3 regions of the Comamonas serinivorans genome follow, and region 2 is predicted to be linked to each of the others. Evidence: riboswitches for the same ligand, from Rfam matches in the RefSeq annotation. Region 2 holds a riboswitch; each other region holds the start of a gene.
What was found. Region 2 has a riboswitch for thiamine pyrophosphate ahead of CCO03_RS14055 (FAD-dependent oxidoreductase). Riboswitches for the same ligand answer to the same signal wherever they lie in the genome.
Positions count from the first base shown of each region.

Region 1 (9,910 bases), 430 kb from region 2:
TGGCCTGCTGCGGCAGCAGGACGCCAACCTGGCCGGCTACGTCACGGGCAAGACGGTGGATGGCCTCTACACCGTCATCGGCCAGCAAGAGCGCGCGCTGCGCCAGGACCCCGTGAGCGCGGGCAGCGCCTTGCTGACGCGCGTGTTGGGTGGTTTGAAGTGAAGTATGCGGCGGTACCCGTTTGTTTGAAAATGGCCATCCGCTGATACTGCCTCATCTTTCCTTGGCTTGTTTTCGTTCGCTGGCGGGCGGCTGTGCCCGCTGGCCCCGTGGCGCCTGGGGTGGCGCCTTTTGTTGCCTGGCCTGAACCATGTCTGCCTCTCCCTTGTTCCGTGTGCGTGCCGTGCTCTTCGATTGCGACGGTGTCCTGGTCGACAGCGAACCCATCACCAACGGCGTGTTGCGCGACATGCTGGCCGAACGCGGCTGGGCCATGAGCGCCGACGAATGCCTGCGCCGCTTTGTCGGCAAGACCGTGCGCAGCCAGGCGGCCCTGATCGAAGCCCACACGGGGCAGCCCTTCACCGAAGACTGGCTGCAGGCCTTTTACGTGCGCCGCAATGCGCGGCTGGCGGCCGAGCTGCAGCCCATCGACGGTGCCGTGGCGACCGTGCAGGCCGTGCATGCCCGGGTCGGCGGGCGCATCGCCTGTGCCTCGGGCGCGGACCTGGCCAAGGTGCAGATGCAGCTGGCGCAGGTGGGGTTGGCGGCGCTGTTTGGCGCCCATGTCTTCAGCGGCCACGACCTGCCGCGCAGCAAGCCCTTTCCCGATGTCTACCTGAAGGCCGCCGATGCGCTGGCCACGCCGCCCGCCGATTGCCTGGTGGTGGAAGACACCGTCACCGGTGTGCAGGCCGGGGTGGCGGCGGGGGCGACGGTGGTGGGGTTTGCGCCGGCCGGCCAGGCGGCTGTGCACACCGAGGTGCAGGCCCTGCGCGAGGCCGGCGCCGCGCACATCATCACGCACATGCGGGAGCTGCCGGGCCTGATTCGGGTGTGATATTGGGTCCCAGTATGATGGACTTCTCGATGAAAAGATGGTTCACCTGATTGAATACTGCCCCCTGATTGAGCTCTGCTGAACCTTCCTGCCAGGACGCAGCCTGTCCGCCTGCGGCAAGTGGCCGTTCCGCGGCGGGGTTCGGAGGCGCGCAGGCTGGCCTGAGCCGCCCCGGCCGTTGCTGGCGCGCACGGGCCAAGCGGTTGCGATGCGCTCAGGCACCCGCCGAAGGCGATCGGCCAAGGGGCAGGGCGGGTTTCCAGGCATGGAGCGCCGGCGTGAAGTGGCGACGCGTTTCAGGGTGACGCAGGCGTTGCCCGGCCCGATGCGGACTTTGCCGAGGTGCGCCGGCATGCGATCGCGCATGGCGCCTGGGTGTCAGTTCGCCGCAGGCGCAGTCCGTATATTGCGGCGCGTCGCTCGCGTGAAACGCTCGCATGCACGTGAAGCCGATCCCACTTTGGAGGAGAGATGCCCATGTCCCGTTTGAATGCTTCCGTGGCGCGTCGCGCCCTGTGTGCCGCGCTGGCCCTGGCCGGCTTGGGGCTGTCGGCGCCAGCGCTGGCCGAGGCCAAGTTCCCCACCAAGCCGGTGACGCTGTACGTGCCGTTTCCGCCCGGCAGCGCCACCGATTCCATGATGCGCGCGCTGGGGCCGGTGATGAGCAAGTCGCTGGGCCAGCCCGTGGTGATCGACAACCGGCCCGGCGCGGCCGGCACCCTGGCGGCGGCGATGATGGCGCAGTCCAAGCAGCCCGACGGCTACCAGCTGGCCGTGGCGCCGGCCACGCTGTTCAAGGTGCCGCACATGCAGAAGGTGCCCTATGACCCGATGAAGGACCTGACCTACATCGTCGCCTTCGCGTCGTACACCTATGGCCTGGTCGTGCCCGGCAATTCGCCCTGGAAGACGCTGAACGACTTCGTCTCGGGCGCCAAGGTCGCCACGCAGCCGCTGTCCATCGCGACCACAGGCTCGGGCAGTTCGGGCCACGCGGCCACCGTGCTGCTGGCGCGCCACACGGGCATCCAGCTGCAGTCGGTGCCGTTCAAGGGCGGCTCCGAGGTGCTGCAGGCCTTCGTCGGCGGCCACGTGCAAGGGGTGATCGACGGTGGCTGGGCGCAGAACGTGCGCCAGGGCAAGGGCCGGGCGCTGGTCACGTTCTCGGAAAAGCGCCTCATCCCCGACGTGCCCACGGCGCGCGAGCTGGGCATCGACGTGGTCACCTACAGCCCCATCGGCCTGGTGGGCCCCAAGGGCATGGACCCCAAGATCGTGCAGACGATTCAGGACGTCATCAAAGAGGCCATCCAGGATCCCAACTTCAAGAAGGCCCTGGAAACCTATGACCTTGGTGAAACCTACATGACCAGCGCCGAGTACCGCAAGGTGGCCGAGCGCCTGTGGGTGGACGAGAAGAAGAACCTGGAGATGCTGGGCCTGATCGGCGCCGACGCCCCCAAGTGAGCCGGACGCGCCAGGTCCAAGGCCCTGGCATGTTCACCGCGTCAAGGTCCGCTCAGCGGGCCTTTTTCAATGGGGTATGCGCCCATTCCCGTTGTTCAAAAAACGTGGATGGGGTCATACCCCATCGGTCTGTCTGCGGGGTGGCCTGCGGAGCTTGGCCTGATCGGCGCTCAACACGTCGAGCAGGGCACGGCGGTTTCGTGCGCGATGAGGTGCTGTGGGCGTTGTGTCGCGGACCGTGGGTGTCGGCCGCATGGCGTGGTCGACTGGATCGGCACGGATCGAAGGCGGGATCAGCGTGGCGCCGGCTCGTGCTCAGGTCCGTCCGCTGGCGCGCGATGGCGCTCGAGGCGGTCGCGCGCCGCCTCCGACAGCGGACGCGAACGCTTGGTCTGCCCATCGACGAGCACGACCACGGACTGGCCATGGCCGCAGAGCTGGCCGTGCTGAAAAATGGCCTGCTCGAACGCGATGGAACTGCGGCCGACCTGGCCCACGCGGGTGGCGATCTGCACCTCGCCGGGCCAATGGATCTCGGCGCGGTAGTCGATGGCCAGGCGGGCCAGCACGAACGAGGTGCCGGCCTCGCTCAAGGCCAGTTCGGGCCGCTCGAGCACCTCGACGCGCGCCAGCTCCATGAAGGTGGCGAACACGGCGTTGTTGACGTGGCCCTGGCGGTCGGTGTCGTTGTAGCGGACCTTGTCGGTGGTCACGATGGGGAAGTCGGACGCTTGCATGGGCGCAGCATCCCACGGATGCCGGGCCGGCGTCTGTCGCCTGTGGCGAGACGCAGGGTGGCTGAAGCAGGCGCGGGCCAGGTCAGGCGATGCGGACCAGGGCTGGCGCTGGCCTTGGCCACCGCGCGCCGGCACGTGGCGGGCCGGCTGCCGAACCAGCGCGGCATCAGGCCACGTGGATGTTCTGGGGACCGAAGAAGGCGCGCATGGCCACGATGTCGCCGTCGGCATTGAAGCGGAAATGGTCGATGACGGACAAGGTGGTGTGCTTGCCATCGCGCGTGAAACTGAGCTTGAGGCCAAACGCCACCTCGTTGGCCACGGCGCGGGGTTCACCGTCGTGCACCACGGTCATGGGCGTGCTGGTCACACGCTGAAAGAAACCGCGTATGGCCTCGGTGCCACGGCGGGGCTCGCTGCCCACGGGGTCTTCCACGCAGGCATCGGCCGCAAACAAGGCCATGACGGCGTCGAGATCGCCCTGGTTCAAGGCTTGCACATAACGCTCTGCCACGGCGGTCATGTGCGCGGCGTTGGTGCTGGGGGTGTTCGACATGAAACGCTCCTGGGTGACGGGTTGGGTGATGGGGCGTGTTGATAGCACGGCGCGCCGCGTGGCCCCTGGCACCTGCAGCACACGCGAATACCCGCATGGACACGACGCGCGGGGGCGGGGGGTTGGGCCTACAATCGCCTTTGCTCCGGGGTGCACGAACATGGCGTGCTGAGACGGCGGACCTGACCGCCGGAACCGCGAACTTGATCTGGTTAGTACCAGCGTAAGAAGAGCTGCAGCCACAAGGCGTTCATGCCGTGGCGGACATCCACACCCGGCATCCGTGGTTCCCATGGCGCAGGGCAAGCATCTGGGTATCCGTCCATGCGTCATGCACACCGGGCGATGCGGGGCAATCCACTCACCCACAGGAGATGCCCGCATGAATGCCCCGAACACCCCCGATCAGTTGAGCCCGGCCGCCAAAGGCGGCCTGTCGCCAGAAGACTTTGCGGCCTCGCTGGCGCGCGCGCGCCAGCCGTTTCCGGCGTCGAGCCGGGCCTTCATCGAGGGCTCGCGCGCCGACCTGCGCGTGCCCGTGCGCGACGTGCAGCTGACCAACGGCGAGCGGGTCAGTCTGTACGACACCTCGGGCCCCTACGGTGACCCGACCCAGCAGCTGGACGTGCGCCAGGGCCTGCCGGCCCTGCGTGCGGCCTGGGTTGCCGAGCGGGCTGACACCGAGGCCTATGACGGCCGCATCGCCCAGTTGCTGGACGACGGCGGCAAGGGCGATCGCGACAACCCGCGCATCGCTGCGCTGCGCGCCGAGGCGCGTGGCCTGCAACGCCAGCCGCGGCGCGCCAGGTCCGGCGCCAACGTCACGCAGATGCACTACGCCAAGCGCGGCATCGTCACGCCCGAGATGGAGTTCGCCGCCCTGCGCGAAAACGGCCGCCGCGAGTGGATGGCCGCCTACCAGGGCCACGCCGAGCGCGAGCGCCGCCTGGCCGGCAACGCCATGGGGGCGGCCTTGCCCAAAGGCCCGATCACGCCCGAGTTCGTGCGTGACGAGATCGCGCGCGGCCGCGCCATCCTGCCGGTCAACATCAACCACCCCGAGGTGGAGCCCATGATGATCGGCCGCAACTTCCTCGTGAAGGTGAACGCCAACATCGGCAACAGCGCCGTCACGTCGAGCATCGAGGAAGAGGTGGAAAAGCTGGTCTGGTCCACGCGCTGGGGCGCGGACACGGTGATGGACCTGTCCACCGGCAAGCACATCCACACCACGCGCGACTGGATCGTGCGCAACAGCCCCGTGCCCATCGGCACGGTGCCGATCTACCAGGCGCTTGAAAAGGTGGGCGGTGTGGCCGAGGACCTGACCTGGGCCATCTTCCGCGACACGCTGATCGAGCAGGCCGAGCAGGGCGTGGACTACTTCACCATCCACGCCGGCGTGCGCCTGCCCTTCATCCACCTCACGGCCGACCGCGTCACCGGCATCGTCAGCCGGGGCGGCTCCATCATGGCCAAGTGGTGCATGGCGCACCACCGCGAGAGCTTCATCTACGAGCACTTCGAAGACATCTGCGACATCCTCAAGCAGTACGACGTCAGCTTCTCGCTGGGGGACGGCTTGCGCCCCGGCTCGGGCGCAGACGCCAACGACGAGGCCCAGTTCGCCGAGCTGAAAACCCTGGGCGAGCTGACCCAGGTGGCCTGGAAGCACGACGTGCAGACCATCATCGAAGGCCCGGGCCACGTGCCCATGCACATGATCCAGGCCAACATGGACGAGCAGCTCAAGGCCTGCCACGAGGCGCCGTTCTACACGCTGGGCCCGCTGACCATCGACATCGCGCCCGGCTACGACCACATCGCCAGCGCCATCGGCGCCGCCATGATCGGCTGGATGGGCACGGCCATGCTGTGCTACGTGACGCCCAAGGAGCACCTGGGCCTGCCCGACCGCGAGGACGTGAAGCAGGGCCTGATCGCCTACAAGATTGCTGCCCACGCCGCCGACGTGGCCAAGGGCCACCCCGGTGCCCGCCTGCGCGACCAGGCCATCAGCAAGGCCCGCTTCGAGTTCCGCTGGCAGGACCAGTTCAACCTGGGCCTGGACCCGGAAACCGCCGCCGCCTTCCACGACGAAACCCTGCCCAAGGACAGCAGCAAGGAAGCGCACTTCTGCAGCATGTGCGGGCCCAAGTTCTGCTCGATGAAGATCACCCAGGAGGTGCGCGAATTCGCCGCCGCCCAGGGCGTGAGCGCCGAGCAGGGCCTGGCGGCCGGCATGCAGGCCAAGGCCCAGGAGTTCAACCGCGCGGGCGGCGAGCTTTACATCCCCATCCACACGCGGACCAGCGACACCACGGCGCGTTGACAGCCTGCGCAGGCCGCCACGGCTGGCCTGCCAGGGCTGGCCTGTGCGTTGGCGCACCCGCGTGCAGGCGTGAAGCCCTTCTGGCTGGTGCTCTGGTCGAGGTGAGTGTTTTGAAGGAGTATGGTGTCACGTCCGTTTTTTCACCAACGGCAGTGGGTGCATACTCCTGCTAATCAGCGCTGACGCGTTCGCTGCTGCGAGGGGCGCACGTTGGGCGTCACCTCCAGCGTCAGCGCCTGTCCGCGCCGGATCAGCTGGAAGGCCACGGGTGCGCCGGGCTGCAGCTGCGACACCCGCGTGAGCAGCTCGGCCGAGTTGCGCACGGCCTGGTCGCCGATCTGGGTGATCACGTCGCCCGGCAGCAGGCCGGCGCGGGCGGCGGGGCCGTTCTGCAGCACGCCGGTGACGATGACGCCCGCGTTCACGTTGGCGCCAAAGGTCTGGGCCAGCTGGGGCGTCAGGTCGCTGGGTTCGATGCCGATCCAGCCGCGGGTCACGCGGCCGTCGCGCACGATGGCGTTGAGCACGGTGCGCGCCGTGGCCGAGGGGATGGCGAAGCCGATGCCCATGCTGCCGCCCGAGCGCGAGTAGATGGCGGTGTTGATGCCCAGCAGGGCGCCGTCGATGTTGACCAGCGCGCCGCCCGAGTTGCCGGGGTTGATGGCGGCGTCGGTCTGGATGAAGTTCTCGTACGTGTTGATGCCCAGCTGGTTGCGGCCCAACGCGCTAACGATGCCGCTGGTCACGGTCTGGCCAACGCCGAAGGGGTTGCCGATGGCCAGCACGCGGTCGCCGACCTCGGAGGCGTCGGAGTCGGCAAACGCCATCACGGGCAGGTTGGGCAGGTCGATCTTGAGCACGGCCAGGTCCGAATCGGGGTCGGTGCCCACGACCTTGGCGCGTGCGGCGCGCGCATCGGTGAGCACCACCTCGATTTCGTCCGCGCCTTCGATGACGTGGTTGTTGGTCAGCACATAGCCGTCGGCGCTGACGATGACGCCCGAACCCAGGCCGGCCTGGGGCTGCGCGTTCTGCTCACCGAAGAAGAAGCGGAACCACGGGTCGTTCATGTTCGGGTGGCGCGTGTTCTTGCTGGTGTTGATGCTGACCACGCTGGGTGCGGCCCGCTTCACGGCGTTGCGGAACGAGGCCGTGGGCGTGTCGCCCGGGGCGCTGGGGGGCGCCTCGATCACCGCGACGCCCGGGCTGGCGGGGAGCACGGCTTTGCCGGGTTTGAGCCACTGGGGCTGCAGGGTGGCGACCACGAAGTAGGCCGCCAGCAGCACGGTGACAACCTGGGCAAACAAAAGCCATACGCGTTTCATGGCGCGCATTGTCCTGCATCCGGCTGCCCCGGCCCGGCAGACAGCGTGGCGCGGCGATGGCCGACAATCGGCACATGGCTTCTTCAACCGATTCGTCCGGCGTGGACCGCGCCGCGTTGCTGGCGGCGTTCAACGCCGAGCTGCACCCCGAGCGCTTCAAGGACTACGGGCCCAATGGGCTTCAGGTGGAGGGCAAGCCCCGCGTGCGCAAGCTGGTCAGCGGCGTGACCGCGAGCCAGGCCCTCATCGACGCGGCGATTGCCGAGGGCGCCGACGCGGTGTTCGTGCACCACGGCCTGTTCTGGCGGGGGCAAAGCGGCACGGTGACGGGCTGGATGAAGGCGCGGCTGCAGCGCCTGCTGGCTCACGACATCAACCTGTTCGCCTACCACCTGCCGCTGGATGCCCACGACCGCCTGGGCAACAACGCCGAGTTGGGGCGCGTGCTGGGCCTGGCCGCCCAGACGCGGTTCGGTGAGCAGGACCTGGGGTTTCTGGGGGCGCGCGCCGATGGCGGTGCCTTTGCCGACCGCGACATCTTGGCCACGCACCTGCAAACTGTGTTGCGGCGGGCCGTGGTGGCGGTGGGCGATGTGGCGGCGCCGATTCAGCGTGTGGCGTGGTGCAGTGGCGGTGCCCAAGGCTTTTTCGAAGCCGCCATCGACGCCGGAGCCCAGGCCTTCATCACGGGCGAGATTTCGGAGCCGCAGGCCCACCTGGCGCGCGAGTGCGGGGTGGCCTTTTTCGCCTGTGGTCACCATGCGACAGAGCGGTATGGCGCGCCCGCGATGGCGGACCACGTGGCGCGGCAGCTGGGCCTGCAGCACACCTTCATCGACATCGACAATCCGGCCTGAGGGGGAACCATGAGCGAGCAGCAGCGGGCGGTGGCCCTCACCATGGGCGATGGCGCGGGCATCGGGCCCGAAATCCTGGCCAAGGCCTTTCTGCTGGCGCCCGAACAGACGTCGGGCTGCTTCGTGGTGGGCGACCTGGCCACCTTGCGCCGGGCCAGCGCGTGCGTGACGCAGGCGCTGGTTCTGCCGCCGCTGCCTTGCATGGTGATCGATTCACCGGCCCAAGCGCTGACGGCGCCACCGCGCTGCTTGCCGGTGTACCCCCTGCCTGGCCTGACGTCGCCACCGGCCTGGGGACAGGTCAGTGGCGAGGCCGGCCGCTATGCCGGGGCGTGCGTGAGCTGGGCGGCGCAGGCGGCGTTGCGGGGCGACGTGGCCGCGCTGGTGACCGCACCGCTGCACAAGGAGGCACTGGCCGAAGGCGGTGCGCCGTATGACCAGTATCCCGGGCACACCGAATTACTTCAATCGGAAGCGGCGGCATACCTGCATCAACCTGTGCATGAGGTGCCGGTGCGCATGATGCTGGCCAACGATGAGCTGCGGGTGGTGCTGGTCAGCATCCACGTCTCGCTGCGCGAGGCCATCGAGCGCGTGACGCTGCCCGCGGTGAGCGACACCCTGCGCATTGCCGACGCGTCGCTGCGCCGCATGCTGGGGCGCGCGCCGCGCTTGCTGGTAGCTGGGCTCAACCCGCATGCGGGCGAAGGAGGGCTGTTCGGGACCGAAGAGATGACCGTGATCGGCCCCGCCGTGCAGGCGGCGCAGGTGCGCGGTGTGCAGGTGCGCGGGCCCCTGGCCCCGGACACGGTCTTCATGGTGGCGCGCCAGAGCCAAGCCGGCCCTGAGCCGGTGGATGCCGTGATCGCGATGTACCACGACCAGGGGCTGATCCCGGTGAAGTACCTGGGGGTGGAAGAGGGCGTGAACGTCACCCTGGGCTTGCCGCTGGTGCGCACCAGCCCGGACCACGGCACCGCGTTCGACATCGCCGGCACCGCGCGCGCCAGTGAAGCCAGCCTGGTGCAGGCGATTCGCGTGGCCAAGCAGCTGGCAGGCTGGCCCCGTTGAATCAAGACGGTGAGTCTGTCCGGCCTTGCGCCGGGCCGGGCACCGTCAGGCCTTGTTTTTCAGGCTGTCGCGGATTTCGCGCAGCAGCGTGACCTCTTCGGGCGTGACCTCGGGCTCGGGGGCGGCCGGCGACTCCTCGCGGCGCAGGCGGTTCATCTGCTTGACCATCATGAAGATGATGAACGCCAGGATGATGAAGTTGATCAAGATGGTGATGAAGTTGCCGTATGCGAACACGGCGCCTTGCTTTTTGGCTTCTTCGAGCGTGAGGCCCGCTGCCTGGCCCGCCAGGCCGAGGTAGTAGTTCGAGAAGTCCAGGCCGCCGGCCACCTTGCTGATGACCGGCATGATGAGGTCGCCCACCACGGAGTCCACGATCTTGCCGAAGGCGCCGCCGATGATCACACCCACGGCCAAGTCCATGACGTTGCCTTTGACGGCAAATTCTTTGAATTCCTGCAGCATTCCCATGCGCTACCTCATCTGTGAAACGTGGGCGCAGTTTAGCCAATTTGCTTACCCGAAAGCACCCAGGTGACAGGCACAAATGCGTCACCTTGTGAC
Region 1 is NZ_CP021455.1:3,724,765-3,734,674, reverse strand. Features, by position in the region: gene CCO03_RS15940 (DUF4197 domain-containing protein) at 1-163, shown strand, start outside; gene CCO03_RS15935 (HAD family hydrolase) at 312-1,001, shown strand; gene CCO03_RS15930 (tripartite tricarboxylate transporter substrate binding protein) at 1,479-2,468, shown strand; gene CCO03_RS15925 (acyl-CoA thioesterase) at 2,762-3,205, opposite strand; gene CCO03_RS15920 (nuclear transport factor 2 family protein) at 3,372-3,761, opposite strand; TPP riboswitch at 3,898-4,008, shown strand; gene thiC (phosphomethylpyrimidine synthase ThiC) at 4,144-6,093, shown strand; gene CCO03_RS15910 (trypsin-like peptidase domain-containing protein) at 6,267-7,418, opposite strand; gene CCO03_RS15905 (Nif3-like dinuclear metal center hexameric protein) at 7,493-8,275, shown strand; gene pdxA (4-hydroxythreonine-4-phosphate dehydrogenase PdxA) at 8,285-9,346, shown strand; gene mscL (large conductance mechanosensitive channel protein MscL) at 9,392-9,817, opposite strand.
Region 1: another riboswitch for thiamine pyrophosphate. It lies ahead of thiC (phosphomethylpyrimidine synthase ThiC); the one in region 2 lies ahead of CCO03_RS14055 (FAD-dependent oxidoreductase).

Region 2 (9,910 bases):
GAGAGAGAACCCCGCGAACCCACGCCATGAGCCAAGTCAACGTCAACCTGCCCGCGCCGCTGTCGCGCATCCCTCAGTTCGATGCCCGCAAGGTGCCGGTCGTGGCCGTGGACGACGGCTTGCCAGCCATTCCGGCCGCGGCGCTGACGCCCGAGGCCCTGCGCCGACGCTTCACCCGCGACCTGAGCTGGACGCCGGAAATCCGCCGTGAAACGCAGTTCACCCAGGCCGAGGCGGCGCCTGCGGCCGTGCTGGTGCCCATCGTCATGCGGCCCCAGCCCATGGTGCTGCTCACCCAGCGCTCGACCAAGCTGAGCAAGCACTCGGGCCAGGTCGCGTTTCCGGGCGGGCGCGTCGATCCGGGCGACGCCTCGATCGAGGACGCGGCGCTGCGCGAGGCGCTGGAGGAGGTGGGCCTGGACCCGGCCCGCGTCGAGGTCATCGGCGCCTTGCCGTCGTACACCACGGGCACGGCCTTCGTCGTCACGCCGGTGGTCGGGCTGGTCAAGCCGCCGCTGGACCTGCGCATCAATCCGCAGGAGGTGGACGTTGCCTTCGAGGTGCCGCTGGCTTTTCTGATGAACCCGGCCAACCACCGCCACCACGAGTACGTGGCCGATGGCGTTCGCCGCAGCTGGCTGTCCATGCCGTACATGGATGACGGCCACGAGCGCTTCGTCTGGGGCGCCACGGCCGGCATGCTGCGCAACCTCTACCGTTTCCTCAGCGCCGAGCAGTGAACGTTCGCGAGCGGCGATGAACGTGGTGGATCTCCTCCCATGAGCCTGTTTGCCCTGGTCCTGGCCTGGCTGGTGGAGCAGGTGCGCCCGCTGCGCCACGGCAGCTGGCCCAACCGCGTGCTGCGGCGCTGGGCGCGCTGGGTGGCCCGCAACGTGGACACCGGCAAGCTGGTGCATGCGCGCGTGGGCTGGGTGCTCATCGTCGGCGTGCCCGCGCTGGCCTGCACCCTGGTGCACTGGGGGCTGCAGCAGCTGCTGGGCTCGTTCGTGGCCATGCTGTGGGATGCACTGCTGCTGTATGCCTGCCTGGGCTGGCGCAGCTTCAGCCAGCATTTCATGGCCATCCGCAATGCCCTGGCGGATGGCGACGAAGAGCTGGCGCGGCGGCTGCTGGCGGCCTGGCAAGGGGTGGAAACGGCCCGCGTGCCAGGCACCGAGATCGCACGCCACGCCATCGAATACGCGGTGCTGTCGGCGCATCGCCACGTGTTCGGTGTGGTGGCCTGGTACGGCTTCACGGCCATGCTGGGGCTGGCCCCGCTGGGGGCCGTCATGTACCGCCTGGCCGAGGTGACCATGCGCGACGCGCGCCTGCGCCACACCGTGCTGGCCCTCAGCGAGCGCTCGCTGCTGGCCGAGGTGGCCGAGCGCGCGTGGCAGGTGCTGGACTGGGCGCCAGCCCGGCTCACGGCGCTGAGCCTGGCCGTGGTCGGCAACTTCGTCGAGGCCGTCAGCAGCTGGCGCAGCCACGCCCAGCAGGCGCCCATGGACAGCGACGGCCTGCTGCTGACCGCGACCGCCGGGGCGCTCAACATCCGCCTGGGCGGGGCCAGCCTGGCGCGGCTGGCGCCCCCCGGCCATGCCAGCGCGCGCGACCAGGCCTGGTCCACGGCCGACGCGATCTTCACGCCCCAGCTCACGGCGCAGACCGGCACGCCCCACCGGCGCGAGCCCGAGGTGCCGCGCATGGGCGAGGTGGCCAAGCTGCTGTGGCGCAGCCTGGGCGTGTGGCTGCTGCTGCTGGTGCTGCTGGCCCTGGCGCGCTTGCTCTGACGGGCCGTGGGGTCGCGCCCGACGGCGGCAGGTCGCAGCCAGGGGGCTGGGGTATCATGCGCGGCTTGGGAACCGCTGCCTCATCGGCTCGATGGCGGCTCGGTTCCCTTGGCCTTTAACCGGGGTGCAGGCCGGCCTGCTGAGATGGCGATCACGCCAAACCCGCGAACTTGAGACGGTTTGTACCGGCGGAAGAAGCTAGAGGACCAGCGACGGCGCGCCCAGCCATGACGGCGCCCGATCCGGCCGGTTTGCCCCTCCGTCAGGCGCTCCGCCATGACGTGAATGACACCGCTTGACTCCGTTCCCCCTCGCACGATGACTGGTGATCGCCAGGGCGGCAGCCTGCGCGGCGGCGCGCGCCACATCGGCATTGCCGGTGCGGGTCTGCTGGGCCGGCTGTGTGCCTGGCACCTGGCCAGCCAGGGCTTGAGCGTGGACGTGTTCGACCCGGCGCCCGATGCCGGCCCGTGCTTTGCCGACCGTGCGCAGCCCCGGGTGGGCCTCTCGCCGGCCTGGACGGGGGGCGGGGGCGCTGCCGACCCGGTCTGGCCGCAGGCCGCGGGCTTCACCGCCGCCGGCATGCTGAGCCCCATCGCCGAGCTGGACAACGCCGAGCCCGCGCTGGCCGCGCTGGGCTGGCGGTCCATCGTGCTGTGGCGCGCCATCACCCAGGCGCTGGGCCGCACGCCCGGCAGTTTTGCGCCGTTCTACGCCCAGCGCGGCTCGTGGATGCTGGCGCACCGACCCGACCTGGGCAGCGCCCAGCGCGTGCTGGCGCGGCTGGCTGCGGCGGGGCGCAGCGCCGCCTGGCAAGAGGCAGTATCCCTGGCTTACCGTCGATTTTTGATCGATGATGACGCCATACCTGCATTGGGTTTGACCGAGGCCAGCGCCCAGGGCATGCCGCAGGCCTTGAGCCTGGCGCAGCTGCAGGCGCAAGAGCCCAGCCTGGCCGGCGCCGCCCACGCCTGGTTCCTGCCGGCCGAGGGGCAGCTGGACACGGCCAACACCCTGCTGGCCCTGGTGCTGGCGGCGCGCACGCTGAGCGGCCCCTCGGGTCCGGGCCGCGTGAACTGGCACTGGGGCGAGCGCGTGACGCAGGTGGGCGAAGACGCGCGGCTGCACCTGCACGGCCCCGGGGGCGAGCGCGTGGCCACCTTTGACCAGGTCATCGACACGCGGGGCCTGGGCGCCCGGCCCGACCTGCCCATGCGCGGGGTGCGTGGCGAGCTGGTGTGGCTGCACGCGCCCGGCCACGGGCTGACGCGGCCGGTGCGCCTGCTGCACCCGCGCCACCGCGTCTACATCGTGCCGCGCCCGGGCGACCTGCTGCTGGTGGGCGCCAGCGAAATCGAAAGCGAAGACCGCTCGCCGGTGTCGCTGCGCTCGGCGGTCGAGCTCATGGCGGCGGCCCACAGCGTGCTGCCGGCTGCGGCCGAGGCCCGCGTGGTGCGCCTGGACGTGAACCTGCGCCCGGCCTTGCCCGACAACGGTCCGCGCATTGAGGTGGCGGGCCGGCGCCTGCGCATCAATGGCCTGTTCCGCCATGGCTGGCTGCTGGCGCCGGCGCTGCTGCAGCAGGCCCTGCAGGCCGCAGACCTGCCGACCACGCTGGCCGGCGTGGCGCTGGACGAGGTCGGTGGCCTGGGCGAGGCGCCGTGGCTGCACGCCGCGCAGGCCTGCGCATGAAGGACGCCGCCATGGACACCATCTACGGCACCACGTCGCCGCGCTGGCGTGGCGGGATCTGGTTGACGAACCTGAACGGGCCCGGCACCCCCAGGTGCGGGTGGCAAACGGCGGAGGGGAACCATGTGGCGTGACGCAAGGCGATGGGTGGTGCAGGCCCCGCGGCACCGGGGCGGCCTGCGTGGCACGGCAGCCCGAGTTGCTGGGCGAGTTGCGTGGGTCTGGCTGGCCGCGAGCCTGTGGGCCGGCCTGATGGCGCCTGCGGCTGCGCAAGGGCTGTCGATCCAGCGCGAGGGCGCGGCCGGGCTGGGCAGCGGCGGGGGCCTGGGTGGACTCGGTGGGCTGGGCGCCACGAGCGGCCCGGCTTCGGGGCACGGCAGCTCGGGCGGTTCGCTGTATGGGCTGTCGCCGGGCGGTGCGACGCCGGGTGCGCCGGCGGCGGACGCGCGCGCACCGGGTGCATCGGGGCAGGCGGCGTCCGGGTCAGCCAACCGGCCCACGCGGGGTTCAACCCCCAGCCGACCTCAGGGCCGATCCAGTCGGTCGGCCCCATGACCTGAACGAGACCGTGGCCTGCTGGGGCAGGGCTGGCGGCGCCGGATGGCGCGGTCGCACAGCCTGCCGGCAGCGCCCCCCCTGAGTAGGAGAAACGCATGAACACCCCCGACACCGCCTGCCACATCGCCGACACCGCCGATGCGCTGGCCCCCCGCGCCGCGATCGCCATCCAGCTCGATGGCCAGCCGCGCTTCGTGCCCGATGGCTGCACGCTGGCCGATCTGGTGGCGGCGCTGGGCCACGCGCCGCAGGCCGTGAGCACGGCGGTGAACGAGCAGTTCGTGCCGCGCGGCGGGCGCGCGCGCGCGCTGGCGGCCGGCGACAGCGTGATGCTGTTCCAGCCCATCGTCGGGGGCTGAGCAGGCCGCGCCGGTCCGGGCTGCGACCCGTGTGCGTCGGCTGGCGCCGCAGGTGCAACGGCGGGCGCAAGGGCGGGTGCAACGGCGACGGCCGCCGCAGGGGACAATCGCACGGCCTGGGCGAAGCCGCTACCGGCGATGTGAGACAAGGTTTGAGGCAGTATCAGGCTGTTTCCGTTTAAATTAAAACGGAGATCGGTGCATACTGCTTGATTGAGAAACGATGGTTGCCAACATGAATTCCGCAGAAACAAGCCCGCCGTCGGCGGCGGCCGAGCCGGCCGGCTGGGTCACGGCGCAGCGCGGTGCCGATCACTGGCAGGTCGGCGACGTGACGCTCACCAGCCGCTTCCTGCTGGGCACGGCCGGCTATCCCTCGCCCAAGGTGCTGGGCGACGCCATCGCGGCCTCGGGCTCGCAGGTCGTCACCGTGGGGCTCAAGCGCCAGCTCAGCGCTGCGGGCGACAACGGCTTTGTGGACATCATTCGCGCCGCGCTGGCCGGCCAGGGCGCGCGCCTGTTGCCCAACACGGCCGGCTGCCGCACCGCGCGCGAGGCCGTGCAGCTGGCCCACATGGCCCGCGAGCTGTACGACACCGCCTGGCTCAAGCTCGAGGTGGTGGGCGACGAGTACACGCTGCAGCCCGACCCCTATGAGCTGGTGGTGGCCGCGCAGGAGCTGGTGCGCGAAGGCTTCACGGTCTTTCCCTACTGCACCGACGACCTGGTGACCTGCCAGCGCTTGCTGGACGTGGGCTGCCCGCTGCTGATGCCCTGGGGCGCGCCCATCGGCTCCGGCCAAGGGCTGGTGAACCCGTTCGCACTGCGCACGCTGCGCGAGCGCCTGCCCGACACCGTGCTCATCATCGACGCGGGCATCGGGGCGCCCAGCCACGCTGCCCAGGCCATGGAGCTGGGCTTTGACGCCGTGCTGCTGAACTCGGCCGTGTCCCAGGCCAGCGAGCCGGTGCGCATGGCGGGGGCCTTCCGCCAGGCGGTCGAAGCGGGGCGCGACGCTTGGTTGGCCGGCGTGATGGCCAAGCAGGATTACGCCGTTGCCTCGACCCCGGTCACGGGCAACCCCTTTTTGCTGAACCCCGCCGCGTCGGCCGGCGGCCTGGTGCTGCCGGGCGCGGGCTCGGCCGGGGGCACGCGATGAGTCCGGGGCCCTTCAGCCGGCCGGCACCGCTGCTGCCACTGGACGAGGTGCCGCGCACGTCCCGGCCGGCGGCTGCCACGCGGGCGGCGCCGGGTGCACACGGCCCGGTGCGCATCGCCATCGTCGCCGCCACGGCGCACGAGGCGGCGCAACGCCAGCAGGTGCTGGTGCAGGCCGCCGCCGCCTGGCAGGTGCCGGCCTGGGTGCAGGTGCTGGGCGCCGATGAACTGGCCGGTGCAAACACCGCACCGCACGTGGCCTGGGTGCACAGCGCCGCGCCCACAGTGGCCCTGGCCACGGCCTTGCGGCGCTGGCGCGAGACGCAGCCCGTCGCCGTGCTGATGGACGGTGCGCTGCCGCAGGGCGAGGCCTGGGCCTGCCTGCTCGAAGCCGGTGATGTGCTGATGGGCAGCAGCGCCGACCTGTTGCGTTGGCTGGCCGGCCGCAACGGCGCGGCCCTCGACAAGGCCGTGCCGTCGGCGCCATTCCTGGTCGATGCCTGGCGCAGTGCCAAGGCCAGGCTGTGGCCCACGGGCATGCCCGCGCCCAGCGCCTGTCTGCGCCAGGCCGGGGGCGAACGCCAGCCGGGCCGCGCCGACGAGGGCCTGCAGTGGCTGGACAGCGCCTCGGCCCAAGGCTGGCTCAACCCCGACCCGGGCCTGCGCCGGCATTGGACGGCCGACGCCGACGCGGGTTGGCGCATGCAGGCCGGCGCCACCGTGCTGGCGCTGGCCAAGGGCTTTGTCGCGGCCGATGCCATCACCCTGGGCCTGACGCTGGACCCCGCGGGCCGGCGCTGCCCCGTGCCCCTGTTGAGCTGGAGCGCGGTGCCGACCTTCACGCACGACGACGGCAGCGTGCCGCACACCCCCATGCCTGCGGCCCCCAGCATCTACGCCATCGTCGACAACGCCGAGCGCCTGGCGCGCTGCGCCGAGCATGGCGCCCAGATCGTGCAGCTGCGCACCAAGCTGCCGCCGCACCCCACGCCGCAGGACCAGGCCCGGCTGCGCCAGGCGATTGCCGGCAGCATCGAGGCGGCGCACGCGGCCGGGGCGGCGCTGTTCATCAACGACCACCGGCAGGCTGCGTTGGACCTGGGCGCCAGTGGCCTGCACCTGGGCCAGGAAGACCTGCTGGCCCTGACCGAGATGCAGCGCGCCAGCCTGCGCCAGCCCCGTCTGGCCAGCGAGGGCGGGCGGTTGCTGGCCGTGGACTGGGCGCAGGCGCCGGGTGATGCGCCCATGCGGCTGCTGCACCTGGGCATCAGCTCGCACAGCGTGTGGGAGCTGGCGCGTGCGCGTGCCCTGGCGCCGGACTACATCGCCTGCGGCCCCGTCTGGGCCACGACCACCAAGGACATGCCCTGGCACCCGCAAGGCCTGCGCAACCTGCGCTGGTGGGTGGCGAACGCCGGCTGTCCGGTGGTGGCCATTGGCGGCATCTTGTCGGCCGAGCAGATCCGCGACACCGCCGCCTGCGGCGCGGCCGCCGTGTGCGTGGTGCGCGGCCTGGGCGACGACCCCGCGCGCACCCTGCCGGCCATGCAGCAGGCGCTGGCCGAGGGCTGGGCCCGCGCCCAGGCCGATCGGTCTGCCGCGCCGGTGCTGCCGCACCCCTCGCTCGCTTCGGGCTTCGGGGTGCACGATGTGCGTGAAGCGCACGATGCGGTGTAAGGCAGCGTCCATGGCCATCGACCTGACGACGGGCCGCCCGGTTCGCCATATGGCTGGCCATGCGGCCCGTGCGCGGCGGCGGCAGGGTGGGGCGTGTGTGCAGGGGCACGCGGCTCGTCCCGCCACGGGGACCGAGGGGCGCGCATGAGCTACCGATCGACCAAGACCTATGGCCACGAGGTGGGCCTGTCGGTGGCGTTTCGCCAGTGGCGGGCGGCCTCGCACTGCCGCCTGTTGCACGGCTACTCGCTGGCGTTTCGCTTCGAGTTCGAGGCGCATGCGCTGGATGAGCGCCACTGGGTGGTGGACTTTGGCGGCCTCAAGCCGCTCAAGGCGATGCTGGAAGCCACCTTTGACCACAAGACCGTGGTGGCCGCCGACGACCCCGAGATCGCCTGGTTTGAAGAGGCGGCCCGGCGCGGCCTGCTGGAGCTGGTGGTGTTGCCCGGCGTGGGCTGCGAAAAGTTCGCCGAACACGTGCACGGCCTGGCCACCGCGTGGATGCGCGCTCAAGGCCTGTCGCCGCGCTGCCGGCTGGTGTCGGTCGAGGTCAAGGAGCACGGCGCCAACAGCGCCATTTACCTGGGGGCGGACCATGCTGCCAATCAACGAGGTGTTTGAAACCATCCAGGGCGAGGCCTGCATGACCGGCACGCCGTCCGTGTTCCTGCGCCTGCAGGCCTGCCCCGTGGGCTGCCCCTGGTGCGACACCAAGCACACCTGGGCGTTGGACCCGGCGCGGCAGGTGGCCGTGGCCGACATGCTGGCCAAGACCGACGATGCCGACACCTGGGCCGCCATGGAGGTGGATGAGCTGCTGGCCACCGTGCAGGCCTTTCGCGCCCGGCACGTGGTGATCACGGGCGGCGAGCCGGCGCTCTACGACCTGGTGCCCTTGACCACGCTCTTGATCGCGCACAGCTACTCGGTGCAGATCGAGACCTCGGGCACGCACCCCATCCGGGTGCACCCCGACACCTGGGTGACGGTGAGCCCCAAGCTCGACATGCCCGGTGGCCTGCCGGTGTTGCCCGAGGCGCTGGCGCGCGCCAACGAGGTCAAGCACCCCGTGGGCAAGCCTGCCGACGTCGAACGCCTGCTGGGCCTGGACCTGGGCCGCGTACCCCGGTCGCTCATCTGGCTGCAACCCATCAGCCAGAGCCCCAAGGCCACCGCGCTGTGCGTGGACGAGGCCACGCGCCATGGCTGGCGTGTCAGCATCCAAACGCACAAGTTCCTCGGCGTGCGGTGACGCTCATGCCGCACCGTCCGATGCCGTCCTTTTCTGTCAGTCCGCCATGACCTCAGCCCCCGCTTCTCCCCTGGCTGCGCCGCCCGCGCAACCGCCACGTTACGTGCGCGTGCTCACCATCGCCGGCTCCGACAGCGGCGGCGGTGCTGGCATCCAGGCCGATCTCAAGACCTTTGCGGCGCTGGGCTGCTATGGCATGAGTGCCATCACCGCGCTGACGGCCCAGAACACGCGCGGTGTGCAGGGCATCCACGGGGTGCCGCCCGAGTTCGTGCGGGCGCAGATCGATGCCGTGGTGGGCGACATCGGCGTCGACGCGGTGAAGATCGGCATGCTGGCCACGCCCGAGGTGGTGCATGCGGTGGCCGACGCCATCGAGGCCCACGGCCTGCCGCACGTGGTGCTGGACCCCGTGATGGTGGCCACCAGCGGCGATCGCCTGATCGCCGAGTCCACGGTGGCGGTGCTGATCGAGCGCCTGTTTCCGCTGGCCGAGCTCATCACCCCCAACCTGGACGAGGCCGAGCTGCTGCTGGCGCAGGCCATCGACCACGCCCAGGGCCTGGACGAGGCCGCCCAGGCGCTGCGCGCGCTGGGCGCACCGGCGGCCCTGCTCAAAGGCGGGCACCTGCCGGGCGACTGGGTCGTCGACGTGCTGGCCACGGCAGGCGGCTGCGAGCGCCTGGAAAGCGCGCGCATCGTGACCCACAACGGCCACGGCACGGGCTGCACGCTGTCGTCCGCCATTGCCGCCCACCTGGCGCTCGGCCATGGCCTGTCCGAGGCCGTGGGCCTGGCGCGCGCCTACATCCTGAACGCCATCGCGGCCGGCGCCGACGTGGTGACCGGCCACGGCCACGGGCCGCTGAACCACGGCTTCGCACCCGTGGCGCAACGCATCGGGCGAGCGTGAGCCGGGATGCGGGCCGGGCGTGGGGGGCGTCGTGGCGTGGCATGCGGTGGAGCCTACTTGTCATGGGGCCTTCATCGCGGAATGAGAGCCGCTCGTTGATGCAGGGGCCAGGCCGGCGCAGGCGACGGCGCATGTGAGGGCGCTGCAGCTGCAGGCGCGCTGGTCAGCACAAGGTCCCGGCACGCGGCGCATCTGCCCTATGCAGGGCTGCCTGGGTGGGGCCAGGCCTTGACGCCGTCGCGCCCGTGCAGGGTGCTGTCGAATGATGGCCGGTGGGGTAGGAGATCACACTCGATACAGCTGCATCGGAAATCTCTGTAGACCTCGGAATTGCATGCGAACTGCGCTTGCCATGGTGTCAGACGAGGACCGTGTCGGCGTCACCAGTGGCCCGCCTGCACTTACGGGATCAAGCGCGCCGGGCGGCCAGAGCAGTCCCAATGAATGTTGGGATCAAGAAAAACATCGTTTTTTTGAAAAAATAATCCATTATTCTTGACCTAAGATA
Region 2 is NZ_CP021455.1:3,297,672-3,307,581, reverse strand. Features, by position in the region: gene CCO03_RS14065 (CoA pyrophosphatase) at 27-740, shown strand; gene CCO03_RS14060 (cobalamin biosynthesis protein) at 780-1,793, shown strand; TPP riboswitch at 1,904-2,007, shown strand; gene CCO03_RS14055 (FAD-dependent oxidoreductase) at 2,112-3,485, shown strand; gene CCO03_RS20610 (hypothetical protein) at 3,497-3,619, shown strand; gene thiS (sulfur carrier protein ThiS) at 4,139-4,402, shown strand; gene CCO03_RS14045 (thiazole synthase) at 4,638-5,561, shown strand; gene CCO03_RS14040 (thiamine phosphate synthase) at 5,558-7,237, shown strand; gene CCO03_RS14035 (6-pyruvoyl trahydropterin synthase family protein) at 7,382-7,858, shown strand; gene queE (7-carboxy-7-deazaguanine synthase QueE) at 7,833-8,489, shown strand; gene thiD (bifunctional hydroxymethylpyrimidine kinase/phosphomethylpyrimidine kinase) at 8,536-9,402, shown strand.

Region 3 (9,910 bases), 820 kb from region 2:
TGAACCCCAGCGACTCGCTGGTGGACTGGGTGCTCAAGACTGTGCCCACCATGGGCGCCGGCTGGTGCCCGCCGGGCATGCTGGGCATCGGCATTGGCGGCACGGCCGAAAAGGCGGTGCTGCTGGCCAAGGAAAGCCTGATGGAAGACCTGGACATGTACCAGCTGCTGGCCAAGAGCCAGCGTGGCGAGAAGCTGGACCAGGTCGAAGAGCTGCGCCTGGAGCTGTACGAGAAGGTCAACGCCTTGGGCATCGGCGCGCAGGGCCTGGGCGGCCTGGCCACGGTGCTGGACATCAAGATCAAGATGTACCCCACGCACGCGGCCTCCAAGCCCGTGGCCATGATCCCCAACTGCGCCGCCACGCGCCACGCTCACTTCGTGCTGGACGGCTCGGGTCCCGTGTACCTGGAAGCCCCGTCGCTGGACCTGTGGCCCAAGATCGACTGGGCGCCGGACTACAACAAGTCCAAGAAGGTCGACCTGAACACGCTGACCAAGGAAGAAGTTGCCAGCTGGAAGCCCGGCGACACGCTGCTCTTGAACGGCAAGATGCTGACCGGCCGTGACGCCGCCCACAAGCGCATCCAGGACATGCTGGCCAAGGGCGAGAAGCTGCCGGTGGACTTCACCAACCGCGTCATCTACTACGTCGGCCCGGTCGACCCGGTGAAGGACGAGGCCGTCGGCCCGGCCGGCCCGACCACGGCCACGCGCATGGACAAGTTCACCGACATGATGCTGGAGCAGACCGGCCTCATCGCCATGATCGGCAAGGCCGAGCGCGGCCCTGTGGCCATCGAGAGCATCAAGAACCACAAGTCGGCCTACCTGATGGCCGTGGGCGGCGCCGCCTACCTGGTCAGCAAGGCCATCAAGCAGGCCAAGGTCGTCGGCTTCGAGGACCTGGGCATGGAAGCCATCTACGAGTTCGACGTGGTCGACATGCCGGTGACCGTGGCCGTGGATGCCGGCGGCACCAGCGCCCACATCACCGGCCCGGCCGAGTGGCAAAAGAAGATCGCCAGCGGCGAATTCAAGGTGATGCCGGTGGTCGCGGCCTGACCGCAGCCCTGGTTGGCCCCGTAGCGCCTGCCAAGCCGCCTTCGGGCGGCTTTTTCATGGCTGCTGCCATTGCCGTTGCCCCAGCTTGCAGCAGGCGTGCCCTCGCCTTCGCGGTGGTTGGCGCGTGGGTCAGCCGCTCGGCCCGGCAACCGAGCGGGCGGCGATCAGCCTCATCCGCCAATGTGCTCGAGGTCGCGCAGCAGCTCGGCCAGCGTGATCGGGTCCAGCTCGCGCCAGTCCTGGGGCTGGCCCTGCTGGGTCAGCCGCAGGTGCAGGGTCTGCGCCCCCGAGTCGCGCGGGCTGAACAGGGCGACGCCGGGTTCCAGATCCAACGTGACCTGACGCTGCCCAGGCAGGCTGCGCTGGTAGCTGCAGATGAAGCCGCTGTCGCGCCAGTTGTCCCAGCCGCGGGCGTCCAGGCCCAGCACGCGCAAGGGTTCCAGGGCTTTGCCGTCCCAGGCCAGCACGGCCGCCACGGCTTGCTCGGCCGTGAGGTCGCGCGCGACCTGCCGGCCCAGTTGCTCGAAGGGCTGCAGCAGTTCGTAATCGACAAACACCTGACCGAATGCAGCCAGCGTGGCGGCATCCAGCTGCAAGGGGTGCACCACGCCGACCTTGACGGGCACGTCGGGCCAGACCAGGGGCGCCTCGTCGGCCTGCAGCAGCTCGCCATCGGCCGCAACCCGGAAGGCCGCCAGCGGCCGCGCAGGGCCACCCGGCTGGGCCGGCGCATACAACCCCCAGATCACCCGCGCAGCGATCTGCCGCAAAACGGGATGCTGGACATACACCACCTGAAAGTCATCTGGCGTCCAACGGCGCTGCTCGCGCATGGCCTTCTCCAGGCGCTTGATGTGCGAGGCGCCGATGGCCTTGGTCTGCTTGGCCACCGCCTTGTAGGCGGCTGTGGCGGCGCTGGCCAGTGCCGCGTCGTCGCGCGCGCCCACGGCGGGCAGCTTGGCCACGCGGGCACCAGGGCGTCCGTCTTCCAGCGCGCGCAGCTGGGGTTTGAGCTGTTCGTCCAGCCGCAGCAGGAATTGCCGCGGTCCGAAGTCCAGCACCCGCTCGCCCTTGGTGTTCAGCCCCAGTGTGGGCACCAGGCGATCCTCCAGGTCCTGCGCCGACAGGCCACGCATGAGGCCGATCTTGCGCATCATCTCCTGAGCCTTGAGCTTGAGCGGACGCGACTTCACGCGCTCGGCGATCGCGGCGATTTCGCCCAGCGCCACGTCGGTGCCCATCTCGGCCAGGATTTCAAGCGCCGTGCCGGCCCGCGCCGACAGGCCCTCGGTGGGCCAGACGCGCGCGCACTTGGCCAGGTCGCGGGCGGTCTGGTCGTTGCCCAGCACGCCCAGCGCCCAGAAGGCCCAGTCGTACTTGGCGGTCGGCTTGAGGAGCTCGGCGCCAGGTTCGCGGGGCCGCCACGACGACACCGAGCGGTTGGCGCGGTCCGCCTCCCAGGCCTGCATCAGCGCCCAGGCGAAGGCCGCCAGCGATTCGGGGGTGCAGGCCTCGCGGACCAGGGCCAGCCCCGCATAGCGCCCCGCGCCTGCCGGAAAACTCAGCATTTCGCCCAGCGTCTGCAGGGCCGGGGACGACAGCGTGCCGCCCTGCACCCACTGCGGCGCATGGGCAGCCAGCTGCGGCCAGAACTCGGGCAACTCGCCCACGCGGGTCGGGTAGCGCAGCAGTGGGTCATCCGCCAGCAGCTCGTGGGTGGCCTGCAGGGCGCCGGCGTGGCCCAGGGCTTCCAGCCGCTGCGCGCCCGCCAGCACCGATTCACGCAGTCCCTCGTCCACCAGCCACAGCAGCACCGTGCGCGCCACCGTCTGCGCCTTGCCTTTGCCGCACAGGGCATCGGGCAAGTGCGCGGCCGCGGCGTACTCGGGCCAGGCCTTGAGCCAGGCCTTGCCGTGGATGGCGTGCGCCTTGCCGCTGACGACCGCCAAACCGGCCGAGCGCGCCAGGGGCTCGCTGGCCATGCACAAGGCCAGGTCAATGGCGCTGGCCAGGCTGCGCGCGCACCAGGCCTCCATGGCAGGCAAGCCCGCCAGGCCCAGCGCAGGCACGAAAGCAGCGGCACCGGCGTGCACGTAGCGAGCGGCCAGGCGGTTCCACAGGGGCGCGGCCAGGTCACCGAGCTTGAGCCAGTCACGGCCATCGCCATCGAATTCCTGCAACGGTTGGCGCGCCCAGTACGGGCTGATCTTTTCGTTCAGTTCACGCAGGGTCTGCGCGACGGCGTCGGCGTCACGGGCCGCCAGGGCCTGCCGCAACGGCACCAGCTCCACTTGATCCTCGTCCTGAAAGTCTGCCAGGTCGACACCCAGGGCAGCCAGCTGCTCGACCTCGCTGCCTGTCTCGAGGGCCTGGGCAGCAGCGGCCTCGAAGACCTCGCTCCAACGCAGCTGCGGCGCCAGGGGCGGCACATCCGTCAGGTGCAAGGCCTTGGCCGCTTTGGACGCGCGGGGCTTGGTTTTTGGGGTGGGCTGCCGCCACGGCGGGTTCTCCAGCCAGGCGACGGGGTCGATGGGGAATTCGGGGCGCTGTGGCGCGCTCTGCATGTCCATGGGTGTGCTCCTGCCTCCAGATGAAGGGTGCAGTGTGCCTGAAACATCCCGTCACATCGAGACGCCGATTGCGCCCGAAGGTGCTACTTCGGGCCTGCGCCGCCATGGGACCGCTGAGCTGCATCTGCTGACCGGCGTCCGCATCAGGCAGCGCGGGCCGCAGCGCCCTGCCCGACGCAGCAGCCTGAGCGCCGGTCCTCTACACCCTGCCTCTTCAGAGCCACCGCCACGTCTTTCCTTGCACTCCAGGCACGCCACTACAATCGCGCGGCCGGCGCATTCACGCCGGTGTTTGCTGGGGGTGCCCGGCCGTGTCTCTCGAGGCCGGCGGGCTGAGAGAGTCCCTTTGAACCTGATTGAGATCATCCTCGCGCAGGGAAGCACGTCAGCCCACAGGCCGCACGGTCTCGTCGCCCCGTCAGGGGTCGGCCCGGGCCCTGGCGCTGCAGCGCGAGCTGCCGGAGTGCGCCATGACCGTTTCCCCTCCTCCCGCCGCCCAGGGCAGCGTGACCAACCACAGCCTGCAGGTGGTTGCCGCACACGAGCGCGTGTTTGCCTGGCACAACCATGCGGCGCTGTGGTTCAGCCTGGGCGTGGGCCTGCTGGTGCTGCAGATGGGTGCCCTGATCGCACCAGCACTTGGCTTCACGGGCGCGTTGTGGGTGATCGCGGGCGGCTCATTGCTCGGCGCAGCCTTGTTGGCCTGGGTGGCCCACATCGGCGCCACGCATGGGCTCGCCAGCGCCGGGCTGATGCACGCGGTCATGGGCCGGCGCTTCGCCCAGCTGCCGGTGCTGCTCAACATCGTGCAGCTGCTGGGCTGGGGTGCGTTCGAGCTGGTGGTGATGCGCGAGGCCACCGTGGCCATCGTGAGCCGGCTGGGCTGGATCGGTGCCGGCACCTCCGCCGCCCTGTGGGCCACGCTGGCCTGGGGCGCGTTGCTGACGCTGCTGATGACCCTGCCCATGGTGCGGCTGGTGCGCCAGCTCATCGCGCGCGTGGCCCTGCCGCTGGTCGTGCTGGCCTTGCTGTGGATCAGCTGGCAGCTGCTGGGCCAGGCACACACCCAGGGTTGGGCAGCACTCACGGCCACGCCCGGCAACGGCAGCATGAGCCGCCTGTCCGCGCTTGACCTGGTGATCGCCATGCCCGTCTCGTGGCTGCCGCTGGTGGCCGACTACGCGCGCCATGGCCGCAGCGCCAAGGGCGCGTTCTGGGGCACCTGGGCCGGCTTTGCGCTGGCCAACGCCTGGTGTTATGGGCTGGGCGTGCTGATCGCCACGCTGATGCCGGGCACCGAGATGATGGCCGCGGTGCTGCTGGTGCAAGGCGGGCTGCTGGCGCTGGCCCTGGTGCTGCTGGATGAGGTGGACAACGCCTACGGCGACACCTACTCGGCCGCCATGAGCGCGCACAGCCTGCTGCCACGCCGCAGCGTGCGCCACTGGGCGGTGGTGGTGGCGCTGGCCTGCACGGTGCTGGCCATCGTGCTGCAGATGCACAGCCTGGAGCCCTTCCTGATCCTGCTGTCGTCTGTCTTCACGCCGCTGTTTGGGGTCATCGTCGGCAGCCTGGCGGGTCGGCGCGACGTGGCCGGCCTGCTGAGCCGCGCGCCCGCGGTCAACGGCGGCGCCGTGGCCATCTGGCTGCTGGGCATTGGTGGCTACCACGCGCTTGCTCAGTGGGCACCACATTGGGGCAGCGCCCTGCCCGCCTTCGCGTTGACGCTGGGCCTGTCGGCGCTGCTGCGCGTCGTCCATCAGCCGGCAGCGGCACGATCCATGGCGTGATGCGAATGGGGTATGGATGATTTCCCGTTTTCAATTCAACGGCAATGGATTCATACTGCCTCTGGATAAAAGCAGACATGCGAGCGGATGTGTATCAGGTTCGGCAGCCCCGCGCAGGCCCTGCTGCCGGCATGGGTGCCGTGAGGGGAACGGTATGATGAACGTGACTTGCGACGGTGCCGTGCTCCTCACGCCACCGGGTCAGGCCATCGTCTGGAAATGCTGAAATGGATTGGGTCCCCGTCGTCTTCATCGTGTTCAAGGTCCTCGTGTTCGGAACCTGCATGTTCTTCGCCATCAAGTGGCATTACGACCAAGGCAAAAAGAAGAAATGATCAGATGCGGCCCTCTTGAGGGCCGCATGCACATGTGCCCCAGGCCGGCGCGTGACCGGCCTGCCGCCTTTCCCACGGAGCTTGATCATCAGCAGTGAGAATCAAACGACATCATTCCCAGACACATCAAAGGTCCGCATGAAAATCTGCACCCCCACCAAAAATGATTACTTGAAATTAATGGAAATTTGGGAAGATTCAGTTCGCGCCACTCACGACTTCTTGAGTGAAGAGCACATTCAAACCCTCAAACCCCTGATACTCGAACACCATTTCGATGCAGTGGATTTGCGAGTCGCCAGCGACGAACATGGTGACATGGTCGGCTTCATTGGTGTTGCCAACCAGAATGTTGAGATGCTTTTCATATCCCCATCCCACAGAAAACAAGGGATAGGCTCGATCTTGCTCAAGAACGCGATAACCCATCAAGGCGCAACCAAAGTCGATGTCAATGAACAGAACCCCGACGCAGTCGCGTTCTATGCGCATTGTGGATTCAGCGAGGTTGGCCGATCGCCGCTGGACGGACAAGGCAACCCCTTTCCACTGATTCACATGGCGCTCAAGCAGATCAGCTGATCATTTGTCAAACAGCATCATCTGAATGTCGCAAGGCCTTCCTCCAAGGAGCAGTTTGGCTGACATCGCCCACGTCGTGTCCAGGAGCAATGATGAATACCACTTTTGAAGGCGGGTGCCTGTGTGGGGTGAATAGGGATCGGATCAGTGGCAATCCTTTGTCTGTCTATGCATGCCACTGCATCGATTGCCAACGACGAACCGGAAGTGCGTTCGCGCTTTCCATGCTGGCGAGAAGCGCCAGCATGGAACTCACATCGGGTCAACCAGTTGCTTATCGCGCAGCTCTATCTGATGGCAGAACCAAGGTGGCAAATGTGCAGGGACTGTGGCACGCGTCTATGGGGGACGCCACGGAATGAAGCCGTTGTTGTGGTTCAACTCGGCACCTTGGACCAGCCGCATGCATTCAAGCCCATTGCCCACTTGTGGACTCGAAGCAAAGCCCCATGGATGGTTATCCCTGATGCAGATGTCCAGTTTTTGACTCAGCCTGAAGACCAAATGGAGTTGGTAGAACTTTGGCGTTCAAAGTCCAACAACATTGCTGGTAGGAAATAGCTTCAAATTCAATTCAAAAATGGTCCCCATGACGGCTGGAATGGGGTCGCGATGCGGCATCACAAAAGGAACGGAGTTGCCACGCCAGGCCAGCAAGCGGCCCTCGGCGCGGTCAGGCCTCACACCCGGAACCAGTCGCACCCCTGATCGGCCGTGGCCGCCAGCAGCTGCGGCGAGAACAGGCCGAGCGCGGACCGCAGCTCGCCCAGCGCCAGGTCGGGGCGGTTGTTCTGCTCGCTCAGGTGCGCGGCCACCACCAGGGCCAGGTCGTCGTGCATGACGCTGGCCAGCAGCTGCGCCGCCTTGGCGTTGCTCAGGTGCCCCAGCGAACCGGCCACGCGGCGCTTGAGGAAGGCCGGATACCGCGATGCCGCCAGCAGTTCGGGGTCGTGGTTGCTCTCCAGCACCAGGGCGTGACAGCCTTGCAGGCTATCCACCACGTGGGCGCTGGGGTGGCCCAGGTCGGTGCAGATGCCGAGCCGGCGTTGCCCGTCGCTGACCACGAGCTGCAGCGGCTCGCGTGCGTCGTGCGGCACGGTGAAGGGTTGCAGCAGGCAACACGCGCTCACGGCGATGGTCACGCCATCGCTGGCAAAGCGCACCAGCCCGCCCACCGCGGGCTGGCCGATGGCCTGCCAGGTGCCATGCGACAGCCACAGCGGGATGCCCAGCCGCTCGGCCAGCGCGGGCGCGCAGCCCACGTGGTCGCTGTGCTCGTGGGTGACGAAGATGGCGTGCAGATCGGCCAGCTGCAGGCCGGTGGCCTTCAACCGGGCCTGCAACTCGCGCTGGCCCAGGCCACAATCGACGAGCACGCGCGTGACCTCGCCGCCTGGCAGCCCGCCGATCAGGTCGCCCTGTGCGACGGGCCCAACACCGCCGGCCGCGTCCGCCGCGGAACCCGGTTCCCCTGCGCACGTGATCGGCGCGGTGGCGGGGCTGGCTTCGATGAGCAAGGCGTTGCCGGCGCTGCCGCTGCCCAGACTGCGGAATCGCAGCATGCGAATGGCTCAAAAAACAGGAGTATGCTGCCATGCTCGTTGATTACACAACGAGAACAGCCCCATACTCCAGATTGCCGTCAATCGGCGGAGGATCACTTCAGGTCGTCGGCCAGCAGCTGGGCGATGCGGCGCGCGTTGTCCGAGGACTCGGGCGTGCCGTCGCCCTTGAGCACACGCACCACGCTCTGACCGCCGGTGGAGGTCACGCGCACCTGGTACTTGAGTGCCTCGGCGGCCTTGGGCGTGCTGCCGAACAGGCGGCCAAAGAAGCCGGCTTCCTTGCGGTTGGGGTCCGGCGGCAGGTAGCGCACGAAGTAGATGCCCTGGCTGCGGTCGCGGTCTTCCACGGTGAAGCCCGTGCGGTCCAGGGCCAGGCCCACGCGGCGCCAGGCACGGTCGAAGTCGTCGTCGACCTGCACCACGGGCGTGCCGTTCTGCTCGGCCACACGGGCCGCGGGCTGCACGCCCCCGGCTGCCACGACGGCCTTGGACTGCTCTTCGCTCACGCCCAGCTTGACCATCAGGCGACGCAGGAATTCGGCTTCCAGCTCGTGGTCGGCCGGGCGCGGTTGCCACTGCGTGGAATCCTTGGTCTGGCTGGTGTATTCCTCGACCATGCCGCGGTGGGTGATGAAGACCTCGGTCTTGCCATTGCTCGACTCCATGCGCGTGCGGAACTTGTCGCGCTCGCCGGTCGAATAGAGCTGATCGAACACCTTGCCGATGGTCGAGCGGATGATGTCCTGCGGCAACTTGGCGCGGTTCTCGGCCCAGTCGGTTTCCATGATGCCGATGCGGGGCTCGTCCACGGCCAGCAGGAAGCCGTTCTCCTGCCAGAAGTCGCGCACGGGTTGCCACAGCTTGTCGGCCGGCCGGTCGATGACCAGCCAGCGCTCGCCACCCAGGCGTTCCATGCGCACGTCGCCCACCGCCATGGCCGCCGTGGTGTTGGGCGACGCCGCCTGAGCCCGCTGGGCGCTTTCGTAACCGCTGGCGGTGACGTTGCCGCCGGGCATCTGGTAGCGGTTGGCGGCAGCCAGCTGCGTCAGGTCAGGGGGCACCTCGAGCGACACGCCCTTGCCGGCACTCTTGTAATCGATCTTGTCGGTTTCCAGGACCGAGCAGGCAGACAGCGCCAGGCAGGCGGCCGTTGCAGTCCATGTCAGGAGAAATGTGTGTTTCACCAGAGGTTCCTATCACGACGGGCCAGCAGGCTGCGGCCCATCAAAGCGGTGCTAAGACCAGTATGCCAAGGCTGTCGTTCAGCATTGAACGCAAGTGCAGGCATACCCCTATACGATTTTGGATTCAAGCGCCGCGTGATGCCGTGTCAGAGCAGGCCGCAGGCCTTGAGCGCCGCCTCGACCACGGGCTGCTGCTCGGCCGACAGGGGCGTCATGGGCAGGCGGATGTGCCCGCCACACAGGCCCAGGCGGGCCATGGCCCACTTCACGGCGATGGGGTTGGCTTCGACGAACAGAGCCTTGTGCAGCGGCAGAAGTTCCATCTGCAGCGCCATGGCGGCCCGGGCGTCCTGGGCCACGGCGGCCTTGCACAGCGCGCTCATCTGGCGCGGTGCCACGTTGGCCGTCACGCTGACGTTGCCCTGGCCGCCCGCCAGCATCAGGAACACCGCGGTGGGATCGTCGCCCGAATAGACGCTGAAGTGCTCGGGCACTTCCCGGATCAGCCACTGCGCACGCTCGAGGTTGCCGGTCGCTTCCTTGATGCCGGTGATGCCGTCGACCTGCGCCAGGCGCAGCACGGTGTCGTGCAGCAGGTCCGCCGACGAGCGGCCCGGCACGTTGTACAGCATCATGGGCAGATCGCCCACGGCTTCGGCGATGGCGCGGAAATGGCGGTACATGCCTTCTTGCGTCGGCTTGTTGTAGTAGGGCACGACCTGCAGCTGCGCGTGCGCGCCCACCTTCTTGGCGTGCTGGGCCAGCTCGATGGCCTCGGCGGTGGAGTTGGCGCCGCAGCCGGCCAGGATGGGCACCTGGC
Region 3 is NZ_CP021455.1:2,480,498-2,490,407, forward strand. Features, by position in the region: gene CCO03_RS10530 (fumarate hydratase) at 1-1,064, shown strand, start outside; gene CCO03_RS10535 (DUF4132 domain-containing protein) at 1,235-3,634, opposite strand; TPP riboswitch at 3,922-4,030, shown strand; gene CCO03_RS10540 (purine-cytosine permease family protein) at 4,105-5,424, shown strand; gene CCO03_RS10550 (GNAT family N-acetyltransferase) at 5,898-6,341, shown strand; gene CCO03_RS20840 (GFA family protein) at 6,434-6,703, shown strand; gene CCO03_RS20765 (GFA family protein) at 6,657-6,902, shown strand; gene CCO03_RS10565 (MBL fold metallo-hydrolase) at 7,022-7,903, opposite strand; gene bamC (outer membrane protein assembly factor BamC) at 7,999-9,090, opposite strand; gene dapA (4-hydroxy-tetrahydrodipicolinate synthase) at 9,237-9,910, opposite strand, start outside.
Region 3: another riboswitch for thiamine pyrophosphate. It lies ahead of CCO03_RS10540 (purine-cytosine permease family protein); the one in region 2 lies ahead of CCO03_RS14055 (FAD-dependent oxidoreductase).